DNA from 3 places in the Salinithrix halophila genome. Region 2 is predicted to be linked to each of the others. Evidence: riboswitches for the same ligand, from Rfam matches in the RefSeq annotation. Region 2 holds a riboswitch; each other region holds the start of a gene.
What was found. Region 2 has a riboswitch for S-adenosylmethionine ahead of ACFOUO_RS09695 (homoserine dehydrogenase). Riboswitches for the same ligand answer to the same signal wherever they lie in the genome.
Positions count from the first base shown of each region.

Region 1: it holds a riboswitch for S-adenosylmethionine, as region 2 does, so the genes downstream of both, ACFOUO_RS08115 (aminotransferase class I/II-fold pyridoxal phosphate-dependent enzyme) here and ACFOUO_RS09695 (homoserine dehydrogenase) in region 2, are expected to answer to the same signal.
Region 3: it holds a riboswitch for S-adenosylmethionine, as region 2 does, so the genes downstream of both, metH (methionine synthase) here and ACFOUO_RS09695 (homoserine dehydrogenase) in region 2, are expected to answer to the same signal.

Region 1 covers NZ_JBHSAP010000009.1:371,337-381,316, forward strand. The annotation lists gene ACFOUO_RS08095 (YitT family protein) at 704-1,522, shown strand; gene ACFOUO_RS08100 (hypothetical protein) at 1,597-1,857, opposite strand; gene dcd (dCTP deaminase) at 2,088-2,645, opposite strand; gene ACFOUO_RS08110 (aminotransferase class I/II-fold pyridoxal phosphate-dependent enzyme) at 2,775-3,956, opposite strand; gene ACFOUO_RS08115 (aminotransferase class I/II-fold pyridoxal phosphate-dependent enzyme) at 3,963-5,138, opposite strand; SAM riboswitch class I at 5,255-5,363, opposite strand; gene ACFOUO_RS08120 (ornithine--oxo-acid transaminase) at 5,907-7,100, shown strand; gene ACFOUO_RS08125 (MBL fold metallo-hydrolase) at 7,456-8,235, opposite strand; gene ACFOUO_RS08130 (DUF2935 domain-containing protein) at 8,400-9,200, shown strand; gene gntK (gluconokinase) at 9,319-9,980, opposite strand, start outside.
Region 2 covers NZ_JBHSAP010000009.1:684,978-694,957, reverse strand. The annotation lists gene ACFOUO_RS09705 (MGDG synthase family glycosyltransferase) at 65-1,201, shown strand; gene ACFOUO_RS09700 (fumarylacetoacetate hydrolase family protein) at 1,337-2,386, shown strand; SAM riboswitch class I at 2,453-2,575, shown strand; gene ACFOUO_RS09695 (homoserine dehydrogenase) at 2,659-3,969, shown strand; gene ACFOUO_RS09690 (Asp23/Gls24 family envelope stress response protein) at 4,062-4,439, opposite strand; gene rlmD (23S rRNA (uracil(1939)-C(5))-methyltransferase RlmD) at 4,576-5,949, shown strand; gene ACFOUO_RS09680 (amidohydrolase) at 6,377-7,975, shown strand; gene ACFOUO_RS09675 (cell wall hydrolase) at 8,064-8,486, shown strand; gene ACFOUO_RS09670 (spore coat protein GerQ) at 8,499-8,801, shown strand; gene ACFOUO_RS09665 (YtoQ family protein) at 8,897-9,337, opposite strand; gene ACFOUO_RS09660 (FMN-dependent NADH-azoreductase) at 9,509-9,980, shown strand, end outside.
Region 3 covers NZ_JBHSAP010000015.1:390,709-400,688, reverse strand. The annotation lists gene ACFOUO_RS12175 (hypothetical protein) at 1-231, opposite strand, end outside; gene ACFOUO_RS12170 (flavodoxin) at 237-698, opposite strand; gene ACFOUO_RS12165 (bifunctional homocysteine S-methyltransferase/methylenetetrahydrofolate reductase) at 851-2,713, opposite strand; gene metH (methionine synthase) at 2,725-6,207, opposite strand; SAM riboswitch class I at 6,279-6,390, opposite strand; partial or broken gene ACFOUO_RS12155 (DEAD/DEAH box helicase) at 6,706-8,109, shown strand; gene ACFOUO_RS12150 (PTS sugar transporter subunit IIA) at 8,182-8,670, opposite strand; gene ACFOUO_RS12145 (glycosyl hydrolase family 18 protein) at 8,939-9,980, shown strand, end outside.

The DNA.
Region 1 (9,980 bases), 310 kb from region 2:
CGCTCTCCACCCTCCTTGCGTCTAGAATAATATTGTATCATATGATGGAAAATCCGGTGAGATGGTTTCTAAGAAAAAAGTCGATGGCAAATATGTGAACACCCTTATCGGAAAATTTATGGGATTGTCTCATTTCCGCTTTCTCCGTTCCCTACGCGTGCTGTGAAATCGTTAAAGGCATTGTTTTTCCTCTTTCGCCATGGTAGGATGAGACCTGTTTTGGGTAAACCTATAGAAATCCTTCTTTTTCGGCTCAAAAGGAGCCGTATTGAGACTCCACACGGCTGAAGCCATGGGATTCTTGGGTAGTTAGCGCCCTCAGTCCATTTCTGTTTCGGACAACTCCCAAGTTCAGGGCTGTCTCATCAGCCCATCCCATGCAGTTAGAGTGTACCCACATGGGCGGAACGCCTGTTACCAGCGTTCTAGTTCCTGATCGCTCACTCTTATGGTTTTACCCAGCGGGAGAGATTCGTTCGCCGCTGGAACCCCATACCATAACGTTTTCAAGGAACCACCCACTACCAGTGGGATGAACACCGCTCATATGTTCGATTATATTAGGGATTGGTTGCTCTTTCCACCCCCTTTTTTGGGGGTGGAAAGAAAACGCCGTCTTTCATCCACGATTGAAACCGTGGGCTTTCAAACGGCAACTTACTGTAAAAGAATCATCCTGTAAAAAGAGGAGGAATCGCTTGTGGTGGGTCGTCTGTTTCGTTTCTTTGTTATTTTTGTTTCATCCGTCCTGATCGGATTCGCCTTTAACATGTTCCTTCTTTCCCACAAAGTACTGAGCGGGGGGGTCTCCGGTATCGCGATGATCCTGGGCCTCGTCACATCGATCAATTCGGGAACGCTCATTTTCTTATTAAACATCCCAATTTTCATTCTCGGCTGGATGAAACTGGGCAAGCGGTTCGTAACCATAAGTTTGTTCTCGGTGGCGGTCACTTCGATCTCCATGGGCATCATCCCGGTGGAAAAGATCTCCGAAGACCCGATCCTCTCTTCCATCTTCGGCGGGGTTATTGTCGGCTTCGCTACAGGACTCATCTTCCGGAGCGGATCTTCCACCGGGGGCTTCGACATCGTCGGCATGGTGCTCACCCGCAAAAAAGACCTTCCTCTGGGCAGCCTCATTTTCTCCATGAATGCGATTGTCGTCTTTATCTCTGGTTTTGTTTTCAACTGGGACCTCGCTTTGTACACGATGGCTTCCATCTTCGTAACCGGCAAGACAATTGATGCCATCCACACCCGTCATATCAAACTCACGCTGATGATTATTACCCCCAAAGGGGATGAGGTAAAAGACCAGCTCCTCTCCAATCTTGTTCGGGGAATCACTATTCTTGACGGAGAAGGGGCCTACACCAAGGAGAAACGCCGAGTGCTGTTTACCGTCATCTCCCGCTATGAACTGGCCCATGTCAAACGGATGATCGCCGAAGTCGACCCACAGGCTTTTGTCAATATTACCCAAACCGTTGATGTTATGGGTTACTTCCGCCGTACATAAGCCAGAACAAAAAAAGCGAACACCCCGGGACCCTGTAATAGGAGGACATCAAGGTGTTCGCTTTTGGTTGGATCTCAAATCACTTGGGATTCCTTCTCCGCCGCCTTGTGCCAAGTTGGCAGGGATACCATAGCCAATTCATCCCCGTAAACAATACCCATCTTGTCTGTAACATAGACCCGCCGTCTGCGATAGGTATAACTTTCTTTGATTCGCAGTCGGGTCACCTTGCCGAAGCCGTGAAGCAGTTGCAGCTCGTCCCCCGCTTCCATTGCGTTGAGGGTGGGGCCCGCTTCGACGCCGCCCATCACGAATTTCCCTTTGTGTGTCGCCATGGAAACCGCCTCCCATTTGATTATTTCGAATATTTTACATTGTTACAATACGTTAACATTTTGATTACACCCTTTTGTCGTTCATTCTAATCTCTCTATACCCCTTCCACAACCAATTAATTTGACTAATGTTTGAACTATTGTGTGTTAACAAAATGTTCACATCTACCCTCGGCAGAAAAAAAGCCGACCGTTTCAAGAAACGGTCGGCTTTTTCCTTTGGCCTATTGTTAGATCCGGGGGAGTGTGATTCCCCGTTGATTCTGGTATTTCCCCTGTTTGTCCCGATAAGAGACTTCGCAAACTTCATCACTCTCAAAAAAGACCACCTGGCACAATCCTTCATTGGCGTAAATTTTGGCCGGAAGAGGTGTCGTATTGGAAATCTCCAACGTGACATGTCCTTCCCAGCCTGGCTCAAAAGGAGTTACATTGGTAATGATGCCACATCGAGCATAAGTGGATTTGCCAACACACATGGCTAATACATTATCCGGAATTCGGAAGTACTCCACCGAAGTGGCCAAAGCGAAGGAGTTCGGCGGTACAATGGCTACTTCCCCTTCAAAATCAAGAAAAGAATTTTCGTCGATCGCCTTGGGATCAATCACCGGCATTAAAGCATTGTGGAAGATCTTGAAGTGAGTTCCTACCCGAAGGTCATACCCATAGCTGGAAAGGCCGAAGCTGACGGCTTCTCCCTTGCCCACGTTTCGGTCGACAAAGGGTTCGATCATGCCGTGTTCCAGGGCCATTTTCCGTATCCATTTATCCGATTTGATCGTCATAAACGCGCTTCCCCTTTTACTCTCTGGTTTCCCATTCATTTTACAACAACCCGTCCCCACAAAAAACCGCCTCACCTGAATCGGTGATTGGCGGTTGCTGGGAAACCTCCCATAACAGGGCTCCCGGATTCAAATAATCGAAGCCCTCCACTCAACCCCTACAGAGTATAGGCGACGTCCCTCAATGGACTGTTCCAGATCATGGAGGATATCCTCTGCGTCTTCAAGGCCGACGGAGAGACGCAAGAGGCCGTCGGCAACCCCCCTGGCCTCCCGTTCCTCTTTCGGCATGGCGGCATGGGACATCCGGGCGGGATAGGAAAGGATGCTTTCCACCGAACCAAGGCTGACAGCAACGATCGGAATTCTCACTTGAGAGAGTACTTCCCGGACTTTTTTCCCGCTACCCAGATCAAAAGAAAGGACGGCTCCATGGGCACTCGCTTGGGAGGACTGAAGCGCATGGCCGGGATGTTCAGGTAATCCGGTATAAAAGACCCGTTCCACACCGGGGATCTGTTTCAACCCTTTAGCGATTTTGGCTGCGGAAGCGGTGGAGGCATCCATCCGTGCCTTCAGGGTCTTCAGCCCCCGCATCGTCAGCCAGGAATCCTGAACACCCAAGATGGAGCCAAGAGCATTCTGCAAACCGCTAATTCGTTCCGCCGTCTCCTTTTCTCTTGCCACTACCAGCCCGGAGACCACGTCGCTATGACCGCCGATAAATTTGGTGGCGGAGTGGACCACAATATCCGCACCCAACTCCAGCGGACGCTGGTAACAGGGAGTCATAAACGTGTTATCCACGATGGTCAACAGCCCATGATCCCGGGCGATTGCCGCCGCGCCCCTAAGATCGGTCACCTTGAGGGTAGGGTTCGAGGGTGTTTCAATATAGAGGGCTTTTGTATTGGGGCGGATCGCCGCTTCCACCTGTGCTAGATCGGTGGTATCCACGAAAGATGATTCAATGCCCATCCGGGGCAACACCTGGGTCAACACCCGAAACGTACCGCCATACAAATCGTTGGAAACTACGAGGTGATCACCAGAAGAGAAAAGGAAAAAGACACTGGAAATCGCGGCCATCCCGGAAGAAAAGGCTGAACCTCCAGCCCCCCCCTCCAGTTCAGCGATGGTCTGTTCCAAGGCCCGCCGAGTCGGGTTCCCCGAGCGGGCATAATCAAACTCACCGGGAGAATCGATGTCCGCCTGATGAAAGGTGGATGCCTGATAGAGCGGTATGCTGGCAGCGCCGGTTATCGGATCGATTTCATTCCCATTGTGCAAAAGGCGCGTTCCAAATTTCATCGCGTGTCACACCCTTTCCTCTTTGGAGTAGAGAGACGTCTGTATACTTGCTTGCTTCAGCGCCCCGGACAGGTCGTCAATCAAGTCACCCAGATTTTCGATCCCAACAGAGAGGCGGAGCAGTTTGTCGCAAACCCCTACCCGGTGCCGGATCGCTTCTGGAATGTCCGCATGGGTCTGAGTGGAAGGGTACGTAATCAAGCTTTCCACGCCCCCCAGGCTTTCGGCGAAGGAGATTAGCTTCAAGGATGCCAAGAGTTCCGGAACCAAAGAGGAGTCCTTCAACCGGAAGGAAAGCATCCCGCCGTACCCCCTCGCTTGAGCTTCTTGTACCTTGCGATCCAGAGGGTCGCGTGTCGGATAGAAAACATCTTCTACCGCCGGATGTTCCCGCAGAAACTGGGTGAGGGCAAGAGCATTTTCCTGATGCTTCTCCATCCGCAGAGCCAGGGTTTTCATTCCCCGCATCAACAGCCAAGCATCCTGGGGCCCCAATACCGCCCCGATAGAGTTGTGAAGGGCGAATACTTTTTCCGACAGTTCTGTGCCCCGGCTGACAATCAGCCCTGCCAAGACATCATTGTGGCCTCCTAAGTATTTGGTCGCGGAGTGAACGACCAAGTCCGCTCCCAGCTCCAGCGGTTGCTGAAAATAGGGTGTCATAAAGGTATTATCCACAATGGAGAGCCATCCCTGGGCCGTGGCCAGTTCGCAGACGGCCTGGATATCGGTTACTCGCATCAGAGGGTTGGTGGGGGACTCAATGAAAATCCCACGGGTTTCAGGACAAGCCGCCTTCCGGATCGCTTCTAAATCCCGCAGATCGACGTAGCTGAAGGAGAGCCCGTAACGGGTCAGCACTTCCTCGAACAGCCGGTATGTCCCTCCGTAAAGATCCAAAGAAACAATCAGATGATCTCCCCGGGAAAAAAGTCCCATCAACGTCTGGATCGCGGCCATCCCGGAGCTACAGGCAAACCCTCTGTCTCCTCCCTCCAGATCGGCGATCGCTTCCTCTAGAACCACTCGCGTCGGGTTGGCCGTCCGGGTATAATCAAAACCCGTCGACTGTCCCAATGCCGGATGTTCATAAGCTGTGGAGTAATAGACCGGACAGCTGATCGCTCCCGTGGTACGACATCGGCTTTTTCCGATTTGCGCTAGTTTTGTCTCTTGATGCATATCCAACCCTCCATACCATATCCGCTCCCGTCTTCAGTTCCCGAAAATTCGTGCTCCTTCAGCAATAAAAAACCTCTTCCCTTTATCAAGAGAAGAGGTTGGATCGCAAGTCCCTCCTCTTATCTCTCAGAAACCAGCAGGTCTCTGCAAGAATTGGCACCTTCCGGTCTCAACCGGGGTTGCCGGGCTTCATCGGGCTCGTCCCTCCGCCGCTCTTGATAAGAGTGTTACAAGAATTCTTGATTTAATTTCCGTCTGAAACTTGTGTTTTATTATACCGGGGTCTTTCGGGGGCGTCAACCCTTCCCACACAAAAAGGAACAAGAGCCAAAAAAGGCGATTAAAACCTTGAAATCACGAAACTCAAGAAGATCAGCTTGTTGACAAGTGCTTCCACCACATCGCAAAAAATAAACCGGTTTCCGGCAGAGAGTCTGTTGGCACCAGCCACTCAGCAAGTATCCAACCAGCATCACGCTACTGGTTGGAGTCGGAAGGGACGGAGCGGACTAACCCCATATTGCGGGAGGGACATCTGGCACGAAGTCGGAAATCCGGCTCCGCGCCCCTGCATCGGTGTGTCAGCCGCCGCGAAGATCACTTTCTCTGGTGTTTTCAGAATTCATATTTATGTATGCGAATACATTTTGATCCGTTTTACCCAGAAGCCTATGAACCAGGGGCAGGCGGTGTTATATTTGAGGAGAGAATACCGCTATCAATCATATTTCTGCCATGATCGAGCAAACCCCCGAAGGAGTGGAGCCGATGTCTAAGAATCAAACCCTCATCAATCTGACCGACCAACATGGTGCCCGCAACTATCATCCCCTTCCTATCGTCATCGCCAAAGCGGAGGGGGTCTGGGTAGAAGACGCGGACGGCAATCGCTATATGGATATGCTTAGCGCTTATTCGGCATTGAACCACGGTCATTGCCATCCCAAATTGATCCGGGCACTGAAGGACCAGGCAGAAAAGGTCACCTTGACTTCCCGTGCCTTCCACAACGATCAACTGGGTCTATTTTACGAACGTGTCGCTGCCCTCACAGGCAAAGATCTCGTCCTTCCGATGAACACCGGAGCCGAAGCGGTGGAAACAGCAATCAAGGCAGTACGCCGCTGGGCCTACGATGTAAAAAAGGTACCTGCCGACCAGGCTGAAATCATCGTCTGCGAGGAAAATTTCCACGGTCGTACGATGGCCGCCGTTTCCCTCTCCTCCAGTGAAGAATATAAGCGCGGGTTCGGCCCGATGCTGCCCGGAATCAAGGTGATTCCCTATGGAGACGCCGAAGCGCTGAAACAGGCGATCACTCCCCACACGGCTGCTTTCCTCGTCGAACCGATCCAAGGAGAGGCAGGCGTCATTGTACCGCCCGAAGGCTTCCTGAAAGAAGCCGCCGCCATCTGCCAGGAGAACCGTGTTCTCTTTGTTGCGGACGAGATACAGACAGGGTTTGGTCGTACGGGCCAACTTTTCGCCTGTGACTGGGAAGGCGTGAAGCCCGACATGTATATTATGGGGAAAGCCCTTGGTGGAGGGGTCTTGCCCATCTCGGCCGTAGCTGCCAATGAAGAGGTTCTCGGCGTTTTCGAACCCGGCTCCCACGGCTCCACCTTCGGCGGCAACCCCCTTGCCTGCGCTGTTTCCATCGCCGCCTTGGAAGTGCTGGAAGAAGAAAACCTCGTCACCCGTTCTCGGGATTTGGGCCGGATCTTCATGGATGAACTACAGAAGATCCAAAATCCTGCCATCAAGGAGATCCGCGGCAAAGGACTGTTCATCGGGATGGAACTCGACGAACCTGCCCGTCCCTACTGCGAAGCGTTAGCCGATTCAGGCCTCCTATGTAAAGAGACACACGAAAATACCATCCGCTTCGCTCCTCCCCTCATCATCACCGAGGAGGAACTGAACTGGGCTCTCGAACGGGTTTGCTCCGTTCTCCAGAAATAACAACCAAAAAACAAACCGGCTCCCTTTCAGGGGTGCCGGTTTGTTTTTTATTTCCTTCAAAGGGCATTGGCAATCGCAACGATTAAGGCAATAGCTCCGATCACCATCAGGATGGTACGTACCACGCCAATCGCTCCTCTCGATCAGAGATTTCGGATGACGAATAATACCACAACGACAATTCCGATAATGATCAAGATGTTTCTCAGCAAGTGGTTTTCACTCCCTTTGAGATCGGTAAATTTCTAACTCCAATGGCTCCGTCCTTGTGTATAAAATAACCGACTCCGTCTCCTATCAAACATCCCATTGCTATGCCCGTGCCATCTACCACACTCTTGTACAGGCAGGATTCCTATCGTTTAGCCTCGTTTCCCACATACCGGCCTTGATCGGGAACAGCCAGCTGATCAAAGTTGACGGCTAGCCTCCCCAATTGACGAAGCAATTCCCCGCCATGCATGGGAATACCATGGCCGGTGGCCACAGCCAAGGGTTTCAATCCATAAAGCTTTTTCACAGATCGACCAGCCTCTTCCCAATCACTCGTGAAATAGGCAGGCGGGCCATGGACTTCCCGACGTTGTGTCACGACGGCCCAAGCGGATTCCTGTTTGACGGTGGTAAAGGCGTCACCCGCAATGAGCACCCGATCTTCATCCCGAAACAGGGCAATGTGTCCCTCTGTATGCCCGGGTGTATGAACCCATCGCCAGCCAAGAAGGGTAGGTAGACTGCCATCCGGGGGGAGCGATTGTACCCGCCTTCCAAGATCAATTCCCCGATAGGGATACAGCGGCGCCATCCGAGCCATCAACCCGCCCCCGACTGAGGAGTCCGGGGGAAGATAGTCGGATTGTCCGGTCAAATAAGGCAACTCCCTTTCGTGGGCATAAACAGGAACATCCCAATAGCGCATGAGGGTTTCTAGAGCACCGACATGATCAAAATGTCCATGGGTCAGAATAATCGCTTGCGGTCGGCAGCCCTTCCCAAATCGCTCCTCTGCTGTACGGATGATCTCGGCTGCGGTTCGGGATAACCCTGCGTCCACCAGGGTCCATGTTCCGCCGGACTCCCCAATCATACAGACGTTGGCGATGAAGAGGCGCTTGCAGAGGACATCCGAGGCCACGGAATATCCTCCCCCCTTTCCCATAACCACGATCATCTCACCTACCATGAAAAAAGATGCTTTCATGATGTCCAGCACGAGAAAATCTTATGTATTGAATCCAGCATGAGATTTTCGCTTTCTTCATACCTTGGTTGAGAAGCAGGTTGAAGGGAGGCGCTCGCTTGGACAGCCAGTACAGACAGACAGCCGTTTTCGAACTCCGATTCTGGCTACAGATCTTGGGAGATCATGCCCGATTTATCCGGGATTCACTCTCCCCCGAAGAAAAGAAGGAAGTGGAAAGAGCCCGTCATTTCATCACGATCTTTGATACCTTGTTAACCCACATTCACCCCCAGACGGATCTCCGCACCCTGTCCCGTCAAGTGAATCAGCAGGCACGGGAAATCCGTCAGTTCAAACTCCATCTGCTCCAGCGCCATTTGACAGGTAAAATCCTGTTGGGTCTTTCTCCTACGTTTATCAACCATATGGTGAGCGAAGTCGATGAAGCCATCCGGATTTTCGATTATCTAACAGAGGGACAGATCCCTCCCATCCAACACCCGATTCATCACCATCTCTTGTGGCTTCTGGATGCAGCCGGACATGCCGGAGCCATCGACGCTGAATTGGATCTGGTAGAAAAACGGATGAAGCAGAAAAGCCGCTCCTTCACGCGACACTTCGAAGATTTTTATCTCAAGGCCGTTGAATTGGCGGGTTACCTCAGAACGTCCCTCCCAGACTTCCCGGCACTTCAGCGTTTTAATCAGCAAACGAAATTGGAAATCCTCCTCTTCCGTACGTTTTTGGCGGAGTTGGAGGAACTGAGGATGGATAAGGAAACCCTAGGCACCCTCACCCCTCTGATGGCCGACCACATGGCGAGGGAAGAATGCTACTACCTGATGAAGCTGGCGGAATCCACCCGCTTACAACCGCCCGAATGTGATCCGGGCAAACCTCGGGTACAAGGTTAAACCATCACGCAGGTTATACAAAGGAGTGTGATACCCAGGATTGTCACTTCGATTAAGCCGGTAGCACTCATGACATCCTCTCCTTTAAAGCGCTTTCAAAAAACCGGACAAAGAGAGATCAGTCCCTCTTCTCCGTTGGAGCATGGCGGCGTTGAAAGGCAGCGATTGCTTGATACTCTTCTTCATATTTCCGAGACACTCGAATAAAGATCGGCATTAACTCTTCATACAGCCGGCTACACTTCGGATCTGGTCGAATGAAATGAGTGGTACCTATCCACTCTTTGACAAGGTGGAACGAATCAGCCATTCCTGTTGCCTTCATGCCGAGAACGACAGCTCCTAGGCAAGAACTCTCCACCTGTTCTGGAACCCTCACTTCCATGCCAAACATATCGGCCAACATCTGCCGCCATAACGCAGAGCGGGCAAAGCCCCCTGTAGCGTGAATTCGCTTCGGCTCTCCCGTGTGTTCACAGAGCGCTAGAAACACTTGATACAGGTTGAAAAGCACGCCCTCCATGGCTGCTCGAAGCAGGTGTTCCTTTGTATGATGCATTCCCAGTCCAAAAAACGACCCACGAGCATCGGCGTTCCACAAAGGGGCTCGCTCCCCCATCAAGTAGGGATGGAACAATAAACCGTCACTGCCTGCTGGAATCCGACCCGCCATCTCCATCAGGCGTTCATAGGGATCCTTCCCTTCAGCCTTGGCTTGCGCTGCCTCCTCCTTCATCCATTCATCCCGAATCCAACGAAGAACCACCCCACCATTGTTGA
Region 2 (9,980 bases):
TCCTGTGGGTTTTTTCCGTTTAAATCCGTCATAATGAAAAGACAGTAAGGCGGGAGGGATCAAATTGGAACGCGTTTTGATTCTGACGATGGGCTTCGGAACGGGGCATAACGCCGCGGCCCACGCGTTGGTGTCTCGTTGTAGGAATATGCCAGACACAGAGGCGCTGGCTGTTGATTTGTTGGAATTGGTTCCGGGTACCTTTCATCCTTTCCTCCAGTCTGGATACATCCGGATGATGATGAGATTTCCGTCCTTGTACACCTTTTTATATGACCGTACGTCTCATTCCCGTTTTATTCGGTATGTTTCCTCCGAGTTTATCGAGAAAACGGGTTGGATGATCCGCAAAAAGTTGAATCACCTTCTGGAACGCTTTCACCCCACCCGGATTATCAGTACTCATCCTTTCGGATTTTTAATGCTCCCAGCTTGTTGGAGAGGGCTGCCTACTACCGGTGTGGTGACGGATTATGAAGTTCATGCGATGTGGTTCGCCCAAGCACCTGATCTTTTGTGTATCCCTCGTCGTCTGGTGAATGAACGGGAACAAAAGCGCCTGATGTGGCAAACCGGCTGTCGCATCCTGGAGGCAGGTATCCCCAGTGCCTCGGCCTTTCATAAGCGAAATTCTCAGATCCGGGCACGTATTCAAGCTGGGGTTTCTAAGGATGAGCCCATGGTGCTGGTGATGGGAGGCGGGTTGGGATATGGACCGTTGCCGCGTTTGGTAGACGAACTTTCCCGTTTAAAACCACCGGCCCGGATCTGGGTACTTACCGGGAAGAATGAGAAGCTCTACAGGGAACTTACGGCCCGATTTGACGGGGAAAACGGTATCCATATTCTTCGATATCGAGACGATATGCCTTTGCTGATGGACGCGGCTGATCTTTTGGTCACTAAGCCGGGTGGTTTGACTGTGACGGAGGCGATGAACAAGGGCTTACCCATGCTGCTTTTCGATGCGCTACCCGGCCAAGAAGAGGCCAACCGGGATTATCTAATCCGGAATGGAGGTGCCCTCACTGTCCGTCCAGAAACGGTTTGTAAAGAGGCAGCCGCTTTACTGGCTCACCCGGAGGAACGGAGGACGATGGCACGCCGCTTGGAGGAATTGGCCTCCCCGGAAGCGGCGGACCGAATCGTCCATGAAAGCCTGCGGATTCGCCGTGAGGCTGTCCTGGACTCCGTCTTGTAGTCCCAAAATCCCTTCCATACGGGAGGGCTTTTTAGTATGGGAAAAAGGGTTGGCTCTAAATACCGGCGAATGTAAACCTTAAGAATCACCGGCGTGGGGGTTTGCCACCCAAGCCAGGCTTTAAGGAGGCATGGGATGAAATTAGTGACCTATATCATCAAAGATACGGAACTGACCGTCAGTACCTTCGGTGAACCAGCCGGGGGACGGGTGGGATGGATCGAAGGGGACTACGTTGTGGATATCGGGTTTGCCCAGGAGTGGGCAGCCCTGGAGCAGGGTGTGCCTATTTCTCGCGTTCTTCCTTTGTCGATGAGGGAACTACTGGAGGCGGGGGAAGAAGGGATGTCTGAATTGAGCCGGACGGTCGATGCGGTATCTGGCAGGGATCCAGCAGCATTGAAGGTGGAAGGGGAACCAGTCGCCTTATCTCTTGCCGAAGTCCGGTTAGCGGCTCCTCTGCCCAATCCGCGCTCTTTTCGGGATTTCTACGCTTTTGAGCAACATGTAAAAACGGCCCGGGCCCGGAGGGGGCTGGATATGGTTCCCGAGTGGTATGAATTTCCGGCCTTTTACTTTTCCAACCCCCATTCGATCCTCGGGCCGGACGAGGAGGTTGTTCGGCCCCGTGACACCCGTGCTCTCGACTATGAGCTGGAAATAGCTTGTGTAATTGGCCGGGAAGGGCGGGATATCCCGGCGGAGAAAGCGGGGGACTATATCATCGGTTTTATGATCCTGAACGACTGGAGCGCCAGGGACCTGCAGGCCCGAGAGATGAAAGTGGGCCTGGGACCTGCTAAAGGGAAGGATTTCGCTACGTCTGTCGGCCCCTGGCTGGTAACGAAGGATGAGCTGGAAAGCCGGCGCCAGAATGACCGTTGGGACCTGACCATGACTGCCCGTGTCAACGGACGGGAGTTGTCCCGGGGCAATACCGTCGACCTGACATTCTCCTTCGCTGACATGGTAGAGCGGGCTTCGCGGGATTGTACGCTATACCCGGGGGATCTGATCGGCTCGGGGACAGTAGGGACCGGATGCATCCTAGAACTGGGGACGAAGGTTCACCCGTGGTTGGAGCCAGGAGATACGGTGGAGTTGTCCATCGACGGTTTGGGTGTACTGAGAAACCGCGTGGCTGAACGTTCGCCCGCTGCCGGTTTAGGAAAAAAAACCATTTGACAGAAAGGTTCACCCTGTACCATAATATTGACTAATTACAATTGAAAACGGATGGATATATGCGATTTCTTATCCAGAGTGGTGGAGGGACTGGCCCGATGAAACCCGGCAACCCGTCTGCAGGTCATTGAGTGACGTCTGTAGACATGGTGCCAAATCCTGCAGCGTGTAAGCGCTGAGAGATAAGGAGCGGGAACCCGGCTTAGCCGGTAAACGGACAGTCCCCTCCTTATCCGAGGGGGCTTTTTTTATTATCAGAAGGGGGAATGGAAGTGGAACGGATCGGTGTGGGCCTATTGGGCATGGGGACCGTCGGAACAGGTGTCTTCAAGGCACTGAAGAGCAACCAGGATGTCATCCTAAAACGGACGGATACCTTGTTCGAAGTGAAAAAAATACTCGTCCAGGATCCGGACAAAAAAAGGCAGGCGGAGGATGCCCAATCGCTGCTCACAACCGATTTTCAACAGGTGCTGGAGGCTGGGATTCAGGTAGTGGTGGAGGCGATTGGTGGCTTAGAACCAGCACGCAGCTTTATTGAGCGTGCCTTTGAGGCGGGGTGCCATGTGGTCACCGCCAACAAAGAATTACTCGCCAAGCATGGGAGCGAGCTGGAACGGCTAGCCAGAAGCCGAGGAGTCCAGCTTCTCTACGAAGCCAGTGTGGGGGGCGGTATTCCCGTGTTAGGCACAATGCGGCATTTACTGAAATCCAACCGGATCCACCGCATCACCGGTATCTTGAACGGGACCACGAACTACATCCTGACCGAGATGGCATCGAAGGGTACTCCCTTCGATGAAGTGCTGGCGGAGGCACAGAAACTCGGATACGCGGAAGCAGACCCCACCTCCGATGTCGACGGCTTTGATGCGGCCTATAAACTGGCTATCCTTGCCCGCCTCTCCTTTGATGCGGAAGTACCTGTCACCGAGATACCCCGAGAAGGTATTCGAGAGATCACCCCTGGGGAGCTGGTTCTCGCTCGACGGTTGGGCTACGCTGTTAAGCTTTTGGCCCGAGGGGAGCAGTACGGAGAAAAAGGGCCCGTCTCTCTCGCAGTGGGCCCGGCCCTCCTTCCTCTCACCCATTCCCTATCCTCGGTGGACGGCATCTACAATGCGATCCATTTGGAGGCGGATGTGGTTCAGGATATCACGCTTGTCGGTCAAGGAGCGGGGGAAGAGCCGACTGCGAGTGCAGTCGTGGAGGATTTGTGTAATCTTTACTGTTTGCCGCCATCCAAATTCATCCCTTCTGAAGAAACGCTGCTTCTTCCCTCCCAACATTCAGGTGGTAGCCGCTTCATCTATTTGGAGACGGCACAGCATTTGGATGAGGGAGATGCTGAAGGGTTGAAACGCCGTCTGCAGGCCATTGGGCTCCCCGTCGGAGAAACCGGCATCTCCCGCGTCACCGATGGGAGTGGTGTTGCCTTCATCCTACGCCGTTGGGATCCCCTCTATCGGGGTGTTCTACTGGCGGAGTTGGGTCTGGAGGTTTCCTGTCTCACTGACCGTCCCGTTCACGGCAGCTCGACCGTGGAGGAAGCGGTGAGGCTGGAAGCGGGGAGCGCGGTATAAGCGCCCGATTATAAAAAAGAACCCGGCCTGGCCGGGTTTATATGGGGGGACTAGCGCAACGGTATAGGTTTTATACCCGTCTCCGTCGGATGTTATTCCTCATTCTCCGTCGACTCTTCCTGTTCCTCTGGAAGAGTCACTCCTTCAACACGAAGGCGGATATCATCCGGCCGGATGCCGGTCATGTCGCGGATTGCCTCTGACACTCTATATATGGCGCGGTTCCCTACTTCGGGAATATTTTCCCCATAGGCTACGGTCACCCGCAAGTGAAGGGTCACTTTCCCTTCGTCGCTGCGTACTTCGACTCCCATGGGGTGATCCCCCCGACTGAACCGCCGGGTTACGCCGTCGACTAGCCCGCCACTCATTCCGGTTACACCTTTCGTTTCCATGGCTGCCACGGCGGCGATCGTCTCCAGGACTTCCGTGGCGATCATGGATTCGTGTTGTCGAGTTTCACCAGCCATCATCGTCCTCCTCTCTCATCCCACTCCCTTTCGTTTTTTTTCGCTAAAACTCCTGCTCTAAAAGCGCATTTGGGAATCCTCTTCTCTTCAGGTACAATAGGACAAGCGACTTTTAACGATAAGAAGAGGATGACTCATGAGCCCAATGCAACTAAAAAAGGGAGAAGTGATCGGCTTGCCGATCCGCCGCCTCGGAATCAACGGGGAGGGAGTGGGATTTTACCGGAAGCAGGTTGTATTCGTCGATGGAGCGATCCCAGGAGAGTATGTAACCACCCGTATTACCGAGGTTCAAAAGAAATATGCTCGGGGGGAGATCCTTCGACTCAAGAAGCCTTCCTCTCATCGGGTAAAGCCCCCCTGCCCCATCTACCAACAATGTGGCGGGTGCCAGCTTCAGCATATCGACTATCCCATGCAACTGAGGTTGAAACGAGAACTGGTGGAGGAGGCCTTCTCCCGATATGCAAAGCAGGAAATGCCGACGATCCGGGAGACCATCGGCATGGAAGAACCTTGGACTTACCGCAACAAGGCTCAATTGCCCGTACGTCGTCAGGCGGGTGGAGTGGTGATGGGGATGTATACCCCCGGATCCCATCATCTCGTGGATATGAAGGGGTGTTTGGTTCAACATCCGGAAACGGACCGGATACTGGATATCGTTCGGCAAGTGCTGCAAGATCTGTCTATTCCCTTATACAACGAGAAAAAGCACAGGGGGGCCGTCCGCCATCTAGTAGTAAGGGTCGGTATAGCTACGAAGGAGGCGCAACTGGTCTTGATTAGCCGGGAGGATCCGTTGCCTAAAGAAGATGCACTGGTCAAAGAACTGCACCGACGGTTGCCAGGGGTGTCCAGTTTCATCGTTAACCACAACCCTCATCGTACCTCGCTGGTCTTTGGGGAAAAAAGCCGTGTTTTATGGGGAGAAGAAAAGATTACCGAAGGGCTAGGAAAGCTTACCTTCCGTTTGTCGGCTCCCGCCTTCTTCCAATTGAATCCGTCCCAGACCGTACGCCTCTATGATACGGTGTTGAACGTCGCAGGACTGAGCGGTAGGGAGACGGTAGTCGATGCCTATTGCGGTGCGGGAACGATCGGTCTATGGCTGGCAGGCCATGCGGCACGCGTCATCGGGATGGATATCGTGCCGGAAGCGATCACTGATGCACGGGAGAATGCCGCTATGAACAGGATCGACCATGCGGAATATGTTCTGGGAGCCGCGGAAGAACTTCTGCCCCGTTGGGCGGATCAAGGCTTTCGACCGGATGTGGTCGTAGCAGACCCGCCACGTACCGGGCTTGGAGAGGATTTTATGGACGCTCTGCTCCGAGCGGAAGTGCCCCGGTTCGTCTATGTTTCCTGCAATCCTTCTACGCTGGCAAAAGACTGTAACCGACTGGCAAGAGGCGGATATGCCATCCGTTCCGTTCAGCCGGTGGACATGTTTCCCCAAACCTCTCAGGTAGAAAGTGTTACCTTACTGGAACGGAAGAACCAGTAAAAAGGGAAAACCCCCTCCGATGAGGGGGTTTATCGCTTATTCGGGTGTGGTTTGCGTTTCTCTTTTATTCAGTAACGGAACGATGGTTTTTTTGAAAAACCAGGTGGCCAAGAGGGTGATCACCCCGGCTTTTAAGACAAATAGGAGAAAATCGGCCGCCATCGGGATCACTAGTTGATTCATTACATCTGTTTGTTGGAAAATGGGAAAGCCCTCCTAAACATCGATTTAATAAAACCTACTCTTTATGTACCACCAACATCGCTAGGCTAAAACATCGAATAATGATTTTACCACCTACTGGATGATCCAGTAGCGGTGGGGCTTCGGAAGAGAGGGTTGTTTCCGGCGGAGAGGAAGAATACGATGGGGGAAAGCTGGTATCCAATCCAATCACCACAATTTTGAGAGCAGAAAGGGTTCAGCCATGGAGAAACGGATTTTTGCCAATGGCCGTATTGTTACGCTGGAGAAGGAGAGACCTTTCGTGGAAGCCGTTTACACCGAGGGGGGACGGATTCGGGGTCTAGGGTCGACCAAAGAGATCCTCCTTCAGTTTGGTCGTCCAGCAGTGGAAATCATCGATCTGGAAGGAGGATTTGCTTGCCCGGGGCTGACGGATAATCACCTCCACTTGATGGCTTATGGCATGAAACTGTCTCTGTTGGACTTTACGGGTCTTACTTCCAAGGAAGGGGTGCTTCAGGCTTTACGGGAACGGGTGGAGAGAACACCGTCGGGCCAATGGGTGCTGGGGTTAAACTGGGACGAAAACAGGATGATGGAAGGGACGCCTCTGACGCGGGAGGAACTGGATCGGGTCGCCCCCGGTCACCCGGTGATGCTGACCCGGGTTTGTTACCATGTCCAGGCGGTCAATTCCCGGGCGATCGAGGCGGCGGGCCTTACACTGGATGCACCAGATCCCGCTGAAGGAGCTTTCGGCCGGGATGCTCGGGGTCAGCTGAACGGTCTTGTCTATGAGAATGCTTCCTTGCCTTTCCGGGAAGCTCTTCCGCCCCTCACGTTTGCGGAGAAAAAGGAGCTGGCCCGCACAGCTGCATCGGGGGCTCTGGCCAGAGGGCTGACCGCCGTGCACACTGAAGACCTGAGGGATGCAGGAAGTGTAAGGGACTTAACCCGAATATATCGGGAGTTGACTCAGGAGGGGACCCTTCTTCGCACCCACCATTTAATTTACCATCCCTTCTTGGAAGAATTGAGGGATGCCGGCCTAACCGCCGGGGATGGGGATGAATGGTTTCGAATCGGTGCCGCGAAGATCTTTGCCGACGGTTCCATCGGTGGTCGGACCGCGTGGTTGGCTGAGCCGTATACCGATGACCCTTCCACTTGCGGGATGGCTATCCACACGGGGGAGGAAATGAATGGGCTGGTGCGAGAAGCCCGAGAACACGGGATGCCTGTCGCGGTTCATGCCATTGGGGACGGGGCAGCGGAACAGGTGGTTCGGGCGCTGGAGGCCATCCCTCTTTCAGGCCGGTTTATGCCTGATCGGCTGATCCACGCTCAGATTCTTAACCGGGGCTTGATGGAGCGCCTGCAACGGTTACCAATGGTCCTCGATATCCAGCCCCGATTCGTGGTCAGCGATTTTCCTTGGATCACCGAACGGGTGGGGAATGAGCGGCTTTCCTTCGCTTACGCTTGGCGTACTCTGTTGGAAGCGGGGATTCCTTGCGGAGGCGGAAGCGATGCCCCGATTGAGCCGATCGATCCCTTGCTGGGAATCCACGCCGCCGTCACCCGCCGGGATCCATCGGATCCGGAGCATCCCGGCTGGCTCCCGGAGCAAAAGATCACCCTCCTGGAAGCACTCCGTCTCTTTACCGTAGGAGGTGCCCGCAGTGTTGGGGAAGAGAGGGAACGGGGTACGGTTGGTCCGGGTAAATGGGCAGACCTTTCCGTTTTTGATCGGGATCTTCTCAGCGGGGAACCGGATACCCTCTTGGAAGCCCGCGCGGTCATGACTATTGTCAACGGACGGGTCGCGTACCGGGTCTGACAGATGCTCTTTACCGGCGACCTGCCGGTTTTTTTATTGCTTCTTTTTTACCTGGTAGGTGAATAAGTTTATCCTGCGAGGTGGTTCGATGGCCGTCATTAAGACGAACAGCAAAGATATTAAGCTCCTGGCGAGGTTGATGAGGGCGGAGGCGGAAGGGGACGGCGAACTGGGGATGTTGCTCGTGGGAAATGTGGGGGTGAACCGAGTTCGTTCTGATTGCCTCGATTTTGATGCCCTACGTTCACTGCGGGACATGATTTTCCAATCCCCGGGCGGGTTTGAGGCGGTGCAGCGCCCCTATTTCTACAAACAGGCACGGAGTCGGGAGATTCGCCTAGCTCAGCGAGTGGTTGATGGAGCCCGTTTTGACCCAGGTCGGTATTCTCTCTGGTTCTTCAGGCCGCCAGGGAATTGCCCGGCTACCTGGTTTAACCAGACGCACAGTGGACGTTACAAAAGCCACTGCTTTTATCACCCATCGCCAGGAGAATGTCCCAGAGTCTATTAAGGAGGGGTTGAATTGTACTGGAACCAGCCGGGAATGGCCGCCTACGGCGGGTTTACGTCCCAGCAGCAGCGAACGAGGTATTACAGTGAGGATCTGATGTCGAGAAACATCGGCAAGTTGATCACGGTCTACATGACTTTCGAAAATAACCCTCAGTGGAATGCCAAGGTATTTACCGGTGTTCTACGGCAGGTGGGAAGAGATTTTATGCTGGTGCGGGATCAACAGACTGGGAAGGATACCGTTCTCTATAATCTCGACGTTGATTATATCGTTTTCGATAATCAACCCGCCACCTTAGGTCACGAGGAGTGAGAGCGCGGCTCTAGGAGATGCCGCGTTTTTTTGATGGGAAAAGGACAGGCCGCCGGACTCGTAGAGGATCCGGCGGCCTTTTTGTATATAGGGAATTACTCCAAAACATAAGCAAGGGCATCTAGGGCCTGTTCAGGAGATTCTACCACCACCTGAGCCCGCTGGGCAAGTTCTTTCAGGGGGTGGATCAGTTCCGCGGGACGAACCAAGATCAGGGGTTTTCCTGCCTGAATGGCAGCACCGGCGTCCAGGGCGGTATTCCACTGACGGTATTGATCCCCAAACAAGGCGAGGACGACATCGGCTTTTTCCATCCAAATTCGGGTGCGAAGGTTGTTCACCTCGGATGCTGTGTGATCCCGATATTCCTTATTTGGCTGTTCTCCTTTGATTCGTTCGCCGATGGAGTCTGAGCGGTCGTGATCTTCTTGGGGGCCTTTAAAGATAAGTGGAAGACCTCGCTCTTCCGCTTTTTGCCGCAGTTGTTGGCGCCAATCGTCATGAATCTGTCCAGCCAGATAGACAACCAATTCCATATCCAGGCTCCTTTTTTGTGGAATGGGAAATATCCATCATTCTCATTGTACCAAATACCTGGGGCCAGAGAAAAACCACTTGACAAAGGTAAGTGGTTGAATTAACTTTAAATATGTAAGCGACAATATAATGTATAGTTAAATCCAAATACGAAAAAAGGGTGAGATCTCATGGGTAAATTGCTCTATATTACCGCTAATCCGAAAGCGGAAGCGGACTCTTACGGTCTGAAAACAGGGAGCCAACTGATCCGTGCCTACCGGGAAAACCATCCGAAGGATCCAATCACTCACCTGGACTTATACCGTGAGGAGATTCCTTTCCTGGATGCTGATGTGATGGCGGCCTGGGGAAAGCTGGCGGCTGGTGCCTCCTTTGATTCGCTCACTGGGGAGGAACGGTCAAAGGTTTCCCGTATCGCAGAATTGACGGATCAATTTATCTCCGCCGACCGCTATGTCTTCGTTTCCCCGATGTGGAACTTCAGCCTTCCTCCGGTGCTGAAAGCGTACATTGACACCGTCTGTATCGCCGGAAAGACCTTCCAATATACAGAGGCGGGACCGGTAGGACTGCTTCAGGGAAAAAGAGCTGTTCACATTCATGCGACCGGTGGTGTTTACAGCCAGGCGCCCGCTGACG
Region 3 (9,980 bases), on a different contig from region 2:
AAAATCCCGCACCCAATGGTTCTGGACCAATCGCAGAACAGTCTCGGCAGATCGGGTTTTCACCGGAAGGTTTTCATATGCCCCGATAATACGATCGATACTCTCCTGCACCTGATCTCTCCAGTGGGATTTTCTCTCCTCTCCCCTCACGATCCGATATCGGCACCGGGTACATGTACAACGAGCCAGCTGTTCGATGGATTTGTCGGACAATTCCAGGGTTGTACCCATCACGCTCATCCCTTCATCGAGGCGGAAACCGCCCGGATCAGATTAGCCCCTAGCTGTCGGCAAGCCTCCAGCTCCTCTTCTTCCGGGCTCAGTTCCACCTTGATCCCTGGTTGCAGGATCTGTGCCCCATATTTTTGGAGAAGGTTTTCCAACGTATCCACAGCCGCACAGAACAACGGGTAGGCGGTATCCCCTGAACCGAAGACTGCTGAGGGTACTCCTTTGAGATCCAACCCCTCCTCTATTTCATCGACAAAATCCTCAAACTCGTAAGGAAGGTCTCCATCCCCCCAGGTATAGGAACCGAGCAGAAGGCCGTCATATGCCGCCATCTCTGAGGGATTCGTATCCTCCACCGCTTTCAACGTCACGCGTCCCCCTGCACCCCGTATACCGTCTGCAACAGCTTCCGCCATTTCTTCCGTGTTGCCGGACATACTGGCGAATATTAAAAGAATATGAGGCAACCCGTTCAGCTCCCTCCATTGAAAATCATTCTCACTAACTCCTGCCTCCATCTTACCTTGATTGAGAATGATTTTCAATCAGAAAGTTGTGAAGCAGCATTAAAAAAACCGCCATTAGAGGCGGGTTTTTTGATGGTGTGAATGGGAATCCCTTACTGGTTAACCGCTTGGAGAGTCCGTTCCTTTTCTCGAATATATTGGGTCAATTCAGCCGTCATCCGCCAATAATGAAAGGGAGTGATCAGATAGATCCCATTAAAGTGCTTCACCGCTTCATCCAAGAGTTCCTTAGCTTGTGAAACACCGATTTCCCGGGCTTCCGGCCCTTTTTTCCCTTCCATCTGCGCCATGACGGGCGGGGGAATTTTCACTCCGGGCAATTCATTATGGAGAAAAAGAGCATTCCGGTGGCTGGTGAGGGGCATGATTCCGATAAAGACAGGAATACCGATATGACGGGTCGCTTCTGAGACACGACGGATGGATTCGCTATCGTAAACAGGCTGCGTCATGATAAAGTCCGCCCCCGCTTCCACTTTCTTCTCCAGACGCCGAATTGCCGGTTCCATCCTTGAAACGTTGGGGTTAAAGGCCGCCCCGACGACAAATCGGGCCTTCTGCTTCAGCGGTTTACCAGAGAAGGATATGCCTTCGTTCAGTTGCTTCACCATCCGGATCAGATCAAAGGAATTGACATCATAGATGGAGCTGGCTCCGGGCAGATCTCCGATCCGGGTCGGGTCCCCCGTCACCACCAGGATCTGGTCGATACCGAGAGCGTGCAATCCCATCAGGTGGGATTGCTGACCAATCAGGTTTCGGTCACGGCAGGTAATATGAACTAAGGGCTCTGCCCCGGTCTGGTGTTTCATAATCGAGCCGAGTGCCATGTTGCTCATACGGGTGGTCGCCATGGAGTTGTCTGCCAGAGTAATCGCATCCGCTCCGGCTCGGTTCAGTTCCTCCGCACCGATTAGGTATTCGGAGATATCCAAATCCTTGGGCGAGTCGAATTCGATGATCACCGTGGTCTCTTTTTTCACCTTTTCCACCACGGTTGGCCGGGACCGTACCTGTAGACGGGCGCGGGGCCCCGGTTCTGGTTCTGACGGCTGCTCCGGGTTGACACGAGGGAGTGGTTCCAACCCTTCCAGGCTCCGGGCCACCCTTTCGATGTGTGCCGGTGTTGTGCCACAGCAACCGCCGATCAAGTTAACCCCCTGCTTCCGTAGAGAGAGGGCTCGTTCCCCAAAGTAATCGGGAGTGGATTTATAGTGGAACTCCCCGTCGGTATGGCCCAGACGGCCCGCATTAGGAAAGACCGACAACCACACCTCCTCCGGCACGACTGTATTATCCAGGGCCCGTTCCAGCTCCAGGGGACCCAGGCGACAGTTGAGACCGACTCCGTCCGCTCCTGCTTTCTTCAGCTCACGAAATGCCTCCGACAGAAGGTGACCGTCCCGGGTGCGCCCTACTTCGATCATGGCTACATTGCAAAAGATCGGAGCATCGGTTAGAGGACGGATGGTCTCCAGAGCAAGCAATAGTTCCTCCAAGTCGAGGAAGGTCTCCAATACAATCCCTTCCACTCCCGCATACAGGAGTGCCGTTGTTTGTTCCTCATACATGTCCCGGTATTCCGCCCGGTCATAGTTGGGGACGCGCCCAGCGTTGATGGAGCCCACCGCCCCGACGACGTAAGCATCCGCCCCCGCCCCACGGCGGGCGATATGGACAGCTTCCCGATTGATACGGGTTAGCTTTCCCTCCATGCCGTAACGAGCGAGACGCTCCCTGTTAGCCCCGTATGTGTTGGTTTCGATTACACGGGCGCCGGATTCATAATAACGGCGATGGACTTCTTCGATCCAATCCGGACGGGAAAGGCAGAGTTCTTCCGCAGACACCCCCACCGGAATCCCCTGCTGATACAGGTAGGTGGACATCGCCCCGTCACCGACCAGGATAGAACGGGACAAGACGGACCTCAGATCCGGTTTCTCTCGCATCATCTTCTCCTCCCTTAAACCGCGTTGAAATAACGTCCTTCCGGATGGGCAAAGACCATCGCCGACACCGATGCCTCAGGCTCCATCATGAAGCCCTCGGTCAAGCGCACCCCGATCGCCTCCGGCTCCAGCAACTGAAACAGTTTGGCCTGATCCTCCAGGTCGGGGCAAGCAGGATAGCCGAAAGAGACCCGGATCCCCTGATAACGGGCACCGAAACGCTGCTGCATGGTCATATCCAGCGGATCCGGGAAGCCCCAGGCATCCCGCATGACATGGTGGATTCGTTCTGCAAAGGATTCCGCCAGTTCGAGAGCGAAGGCCTGCACCATATGGGAGCGCAGATAATCTCCGGTCTCTTTCCATCCTTCAGACAGTTCGCGCACACCCTTACCCGCGGTCACAGTCAGAAAACCTACATAATCCATCACCCCGGACTCCACCGGGCGAAGGAAATCGGCTAGGCACAAGTGGGGATCTTTCGTCTGGCGGGGAAACGTAAACGTGGTCAGCACTTTTTCTCCTGGGTGCTCCGGATCATAGATATGAATCGAATCCCCATCCGCCTGAGCAGGGAAAAAGCGGTACATCCCATCAGCGCAGATTTTCTTCTCCCGTGTCAGTTCCTCAACAAGTGCGTCCATCTCCCCTTTGAGCTCCAGGGCCTTTCTGTCCCCCTCAGCGAGGAGGGTACTCACATTCCCCTTCAGACCCAAATGCTTGCCAAGCAGCATTTGCTGGTTCACATAGGGAAGGAGGTGACTCACTGGATAATCCCGCAGGATGTGCCGTTTAAAGTCCGGTGGCTGGTAAACGGGGGCCTCCCTATCCACTGCGGAGCGAACAGGTGTTATAACAGCCGTGCCCCCACCTCCCTGCTCCTGCTTTTTCGCTTCTGCTGCCTTTAGGGAGGCTTCTCGGTTCCGGCGCAGCTCATCGATCAGCTGCTGCCTCTTGTCGGCATCCCGAAGTCGATTCGCCAGTTCCAGACCGTTCATGGCGTCCTTGGCATAAAGGACGGGTCCATCATACTGGGTAGCGATCCGGTTAGTCGTGAATTTGCGTGTAAGTGCCGCTCCTCCCACCATAATCGGCAAGTCGATACTGGCCGCCTTCATATCCTGGGCGGTTAATACCATCTGTTGTGCCGATTTGACAAGGAGGCCGGATAGGCCCACCACGTCGGGCTTTTCTCGGCGACAAGCTTCGATCAGTTGCTCCGGCGGTACTTTGATCCCCAGGTTAATCACCTGGTATCCATTGTTGGAGAGGATGATCTCCACCAGGTTTTTACCGATATCATGGACATCCCCCTTCACGGTCGCCAGAACAATCTTACCCTTGCTCTCCGTGGAGGCTTTCTCCATATAGGGCTCCAGGTGGGCAACGGAGGCCTTCATCACCTCGGCGCTCTGCAACACCTCAGCCACGATGAGTTGGTTATCGTTGAAGAGGCGTCCTACCTCATCCATCCCGGTCATCAACGGTCCGTTAATGATCTCCAAGGGATCATCATATTTAGCGAGGGCCTCATCCAAATCGGTGATTAAGCCGTCCTTGCTTCCCTCCACCACATAGCGGGCCAACCGCTCCTCCAAGGGAAGATCAGCGACGGGCTCTTTGGGGGCACTCTTTTTTCCCCGGTAAAAGGCAGCAAAATCCGCCAGCACGGAATCGTAATTTTCCTGGGTCGTTTCAAACAAAAAGTGTTCCGCCTGCTGCCGTTCTTCATCAGGAATGGAAGCATAGCGTTCCAGTTTCTCTGTATTAACGATCGCATAGTCGAGACCGGCTCGAGTGCAATGATAGAGATAAACGGCGTTTAATACCTCCCGGCCCGCCAAGGGTAAGCCGAAGGAGACATTGGAAACCCCAAGGATCGTCTGACAGGCAGGCAACTCCTTTTTGATACGCCGGATCCCCTCCACCGTCTCTGCCGCAGATCCGATATATGCCTGGTCACCGGTGCCCACGGGGAAGACGAGTGGATCAAAGATGATGTCCTCAGCCGGAATACCGTATTTATTCACCAACAAATCATAGGAACGCTTGGCTACAGCCAGCTTCTTATCCGCTTTGACAGCCATCCCTTCTTCATCGATGGTACCGACGACGACAGCGGCTCCGTACCGATGAATGAGGGGAACCACCTCGGTGAAGCGCTCCTCCCCGTCCTCCAGGTTGATCGAGTTGATGATCGCTTTTCCCTGGGAGTACTTCAGGGATTGTTCAATCACTTCATGGTCGGTGGAATCGATCATCAAAGGCACCTTTACCTTGCGAACGGCAAAATCGAGGAATTTCACCATATCCTCGGCTTCGTCCCGATCCGGGTCGGCAAGGCAGACATCGATAACCTGGGCGCCCCCTTTTACCTGACGGCGGGCGATTTCCGATGCGTCCTCATACTTCCCTTCCTTGATCAGATCTCGAAATTTCTTCGACCCGATCACGTTGGTCCTCTCCCCGACCAGCACCGGTCGGTTGTCCGCCTCTAGGTAAAGGGGCTCAATCCCTGATACCGCGGTGAGCGGCTCGACGCTTCGCCGGCGAGGAGATTTCTCTGCCAATGCCTCTGACAGTGCTCGGATGTGTTCCGGAGTCGTCCCACAACAGCCGCCGGCCATATTCAGCCAACCCTGATCCGCAAATCCAGCCAGTTTTTGCGCCAGCCCCCGAGGGGTTTCATGGTAGTTGCCATCCTCATCAGGCAAGCCCGCGTTGGGATAACAACTAACCCCGCATTCGGCCATACCGGCCAATGTCCGGAGATGATCTCGCATAAATTCGGGGCCCGTAGCGCAGTTGAGTCCAACAGTAAGAGGTTTCAAATGCTGAATGGAGAGGTAAAAAGCCTCTACATTCTGCCCCGCCAGCATCGTCCCCATCGGTTCGATCGTTCCAGAGATCAGCAGAGGAAGATTTGTACTCGTTTGTTCAAAAGCCTGTCGGATCCCGATGCCAGCCGCCTTCACATTGAGCGTATCCTGGGAAGTCTCCAACAGGAGTGCATCGACTCCCCCCTCAATCAGTCCCACCGTCTGTTCCTGGTAGTTATCAATCAGCTCATCGAAGGTGGTCCCTCCGGTAACAGATAGGGTCTTGGTCGTTGGCCCCAGTGCACCGGCGGCGTAGCGGGGATGTTCCGGTGTGGAATACTTCCTCACGGCTTCCACAGCCAATTGTGCCGCCACCCGGTTGATCTCTAGCGCCTTCTCCTCAAGACCATACTCCGCCAAGACAAGGGCCGTGGCACCGAACGTATTGGTTTCAATGATGTCGGCCCCTGCCTCCAGATAATTTTCGTGGATGCGACGGATCACATCGGGGCGGGTCAGGTTGAGATTTTCGTTACAGCCGTCATATTCTTCCCCCCCGAAGTCTTCCGGGGAAAGGTTTGCTTCCTGTAATTGGGTCCCCATCGCCCCGTCCAGGATGAGGATTTTCTCTTCCAATCGCTGTACAAGCGGCTTCTTCTTTTCCAGTGTCTGAGCCATATCCACCATCCCTTTTGATAATCAAAAAACCTTTCATCTCTGTCGATGAAAGGTTGAGTGTACTGTACCCTCTCTCATCCGCCAGAGAATTTCTCTGCAGGAATTGGCACCACACCGCCGCGACTTCGCGGGGTAGGTTGCCGGGCTTCATCGGGCCAGTCCCTCCACCACTCTCGATAAGAGAATCCTATAATTTTGTTCGGTTATAAACCGCCAATTTTCTTAACTATAGGGAATTCCAACGCAATTGTCAACCGGCAGATACCTGGAGGAACTTTTACTGGATCTGTAGGTACACCCTCTTTTTCCAGAAAGCGGAATTAAACACATGGACCGAATACCTTTCCTGGAAAGAAAAGCACGAACCTTTTTTCAAAAAGAGCTTTCGCTATATCGGGGGACTGGTTATGATGGGATAGGTCAACAATAGGAATGACGTCTATTAAAGTCGAAAAATCATCCGTCCCCTTCATGGGGCGAAAAAAGGAGTTTAAGCGATTGATCACCTTTTATGAATTAGAATTGGATCACCAGGTCGTTCGGGCCATCAGCGACATGGGGTTTGAAGAGGCTACCCCGATCCAGGCCCAAGCTCTTCCCGTGGCGCTGAACGGAAAAGACTTGATTGGACAAGCTCAGACCGGGACTGGGAAAACAGCTGCTTTCGGTATCCCATTGGTGGAGAAAGCTGATACGGAACAAGACAAAGTCCAAGGAATCGTCATCACCCCGACGCGGGAACTGGCCGTTCAGGTGGCGGAGGAATTGAATAAGATTGGGCAATTCAAAGGGATTCGCACCCTGCCTGTTTACGGTGGCCAAGACATCAACCGACAGATCCGTTCCTTGAAGAAACGGCCTCATATCATTGTTGGAACACCGGGGCGTTTCTTGGATCACCTTCGCCGTCGGACCATTCGCATGGATCATGTGAAACTAGCAGTGCTGGATGAAGCGGACGAGATGCTCAACATGGGTTTCATCGATGATATCGAAGAAATTCTGAAACAGGTGCCGGAAACCCGCCAGACCCTTCTCTTTTCCGCCACCATGCCCGAACCGATCCGCCGCTTGGCCACTTCGTTTATGAAGGATCCCGAGTTAATCCGGGTGAAAGCGAAAGAAGTGACCATGCCCAACATCCAACAACAGTACATGGAAGTCCCCCAACGGCACAAGTTCGATATCCTCTGCCGCCTGCTGGACATCCAATCACCGGACCTCGCGATTGTTTTCGGTCGGACAAAAAGGCGAGTCGACGAACTGGCAGAGGGGCTTAATAAGCGGGGGTACTCCGCAGAAGGCATCCACGGTGACCTTACCCAGGCGCGGCGGGATACGGTTATGCGTCAGTTCAAGGAAGGAACGATCGACATTCTGGTAGCGACGGACGTGGCGGCTCGTGGCCTCGATATCAGCGGTGTAACCCATGTCTATAACTTTGACATCCCCCAGGATCCGGAAAGCTACGTACATCGGATTGGTCGGACGGGACGGGCTGGGAATGAAGGGTTGGCCGTCACCTTCGTCACATCACGGGAAATCGGTCACCTCAAGTCGATCGAACGGATCACCAAGAAGAAGATGGCACGTCAGCCAATTCCCTCCGTAACTGCCGCAATGGAAGGACAGCAGCGACTAACGATGGAAAGGCTGATGAGCCTTGTCGAACAAGGCGGCTACCAGCCCTATAAAGAGTTGGCCGAAGAGCTGCTGCAGGAAACCGATTCCGTTACCTTACTAGCAGCTGCTCTAAAACTGTTGACCCGGGAACCGGACACTACCCCGGTCCGTCTGTCTGAAGAATCCCCAGGTTTCCGCGGGAAAAAACCGGGCGGACGCTACCAAAAAGGAAACCAACGCCAACGCGGTGGCACCGGCGGCGGACGCCGCCGCAAACGATAAAACCCGTCAAAGGACCGTTGATCGCCCACGGAAAAACCCCGCCTTTTATGGCGGGGTTTTTTTACCCAGTCACTTCAGAATTACCTTCAGCATCGGCTCTCCAGATTGGACCTCTCCGGATACGAGCGTCTCTAGCTGTTCCACATGATCCATATTGGTAATGACCACGGGAGTAACGGTACTGGCCGCTATTTCTCGTACCTTTTCCAGATCAAACTCAATCAGGGGCTGGCCCGTCTTCACTTTATCGCCGACTGCCACGCGGGCCGTGAATCCCTCCCCTTCCATGGAGACGGTCTCCAGTCCAATGTGAAGAAGCAATTCCACTCCTTCTTTCGTCCGGATCCCGATAGCATGGGCTGTGTGGAAAAGTTGGACCACTTCCCCATCCACCGGGGAGGTCAAGATGCCCTCCGAAGGATCGACAGCCATCCCGTCCCCCATCATTTTCCCGGAAAAAACCGGATCCGGAACGTCGGCAATCGGTACCCCCTTCCCTGACATCGGCGCTGTTAAAGTGAGTTCTTTGTTCTTTTTCTTCAACCAATTTTTGAACACGAGAATTCCTCCTTATGGGTCGGTGATTCTAAAAATCCCGGACACCCGGGGAGTCTGATAGATTGGTACAGGCGGTTCGGTTTCTATCGCCCTTCCCCCTCCCCTTTTCTCTATAAATCCTACCAACATGGTGGCGTTAAGAAAAGAGGACATTGATCCCTACAGAAATCCGGTACAAATTCTTTTCACGAAAAAAAGATCGAAGGCGCACATAAAATCGGGCCCAAAAGAACAGGACATAGATAAGCACGTAAAAAGGAGACCCGATATGAAAGCAACCAAAATAAGACTTGTTCACGTCATGTTGTGCACCTTCCTCGCCGTTACCGGTTGCGGGATGGGGAACACAGGGGGAAATAATCAATCTGCCCCCTCCCCCCCCGAAAACGGGACCGCCCGCCAACACCCCGGGCCGACTCAACCCGAACGGGTCACCTTCCCTCGGAAGGTGACTGACACCAAAAAAGCCAAGCAACCCGTGATGGAAATCAACGGGTATCTGGAACCTGCTACTCCCAAGGTGGACCGCCGCATCGCGAAAAGCACCGCTCCATACCTGACTCACCTCAGTCCCTTCAGCTACCGCGTTCGTGCCGACGGGAGCATGATCCCCCCGAAGGATGAGCCCGCATTGTCAGCCCTTCGCCGGACCAAGGTGGTACCGATGATGGTGATCACCAACTTTGAAGAGGGGAATTTCTCTCCAGAGATCGCCCGGTCCGTATTTAGAAATCCGCAAGCCAGAGAGCGGCTGATCCGAAATGTCATCAATACCCTGGAGAAAAAGGGGTATTATGCGCTAAACATCGATTTTGAACACATTAAACCGGCCGACAAAGCAGGGTACAACGACTTCCTCCGAGAGATCGCTCCCCGTGTTCGAAGAGCTGGCCACCCTGTCTCGACAGCCCTAGCTCCGAAGATCAACGCCAAACAGTCCGGCGGTTGGCACGGAGCCCACGATTATGCTGTTCACGGAAAAGTGGTCGATTTCGTTATCCTCATGACCTACGAATGGGGCTGGACCGGCGGACCTCCGATGCCTGTCGCTCCTATTCCAAAAGTTCGGCAAGTGCTGGACTATGCCACCTCTGTCATTCCCCCGGAAAAAATCATGATGGGCGCCCCCCTCTACGGTTATGACTGGACGGTTCCTTATCGAAAAGGAACCAACGCCAAAAAGATGAGTCCCGTACAGGCCTCGGCTCTCGCCAAGCGGGAAGGAGCGGACATCCATTATGACAAGAAAAACCAGGCTCCCTGGTTTCGATATACAGATGACCAGGATCGGGAACATATCGTCTGGTTTG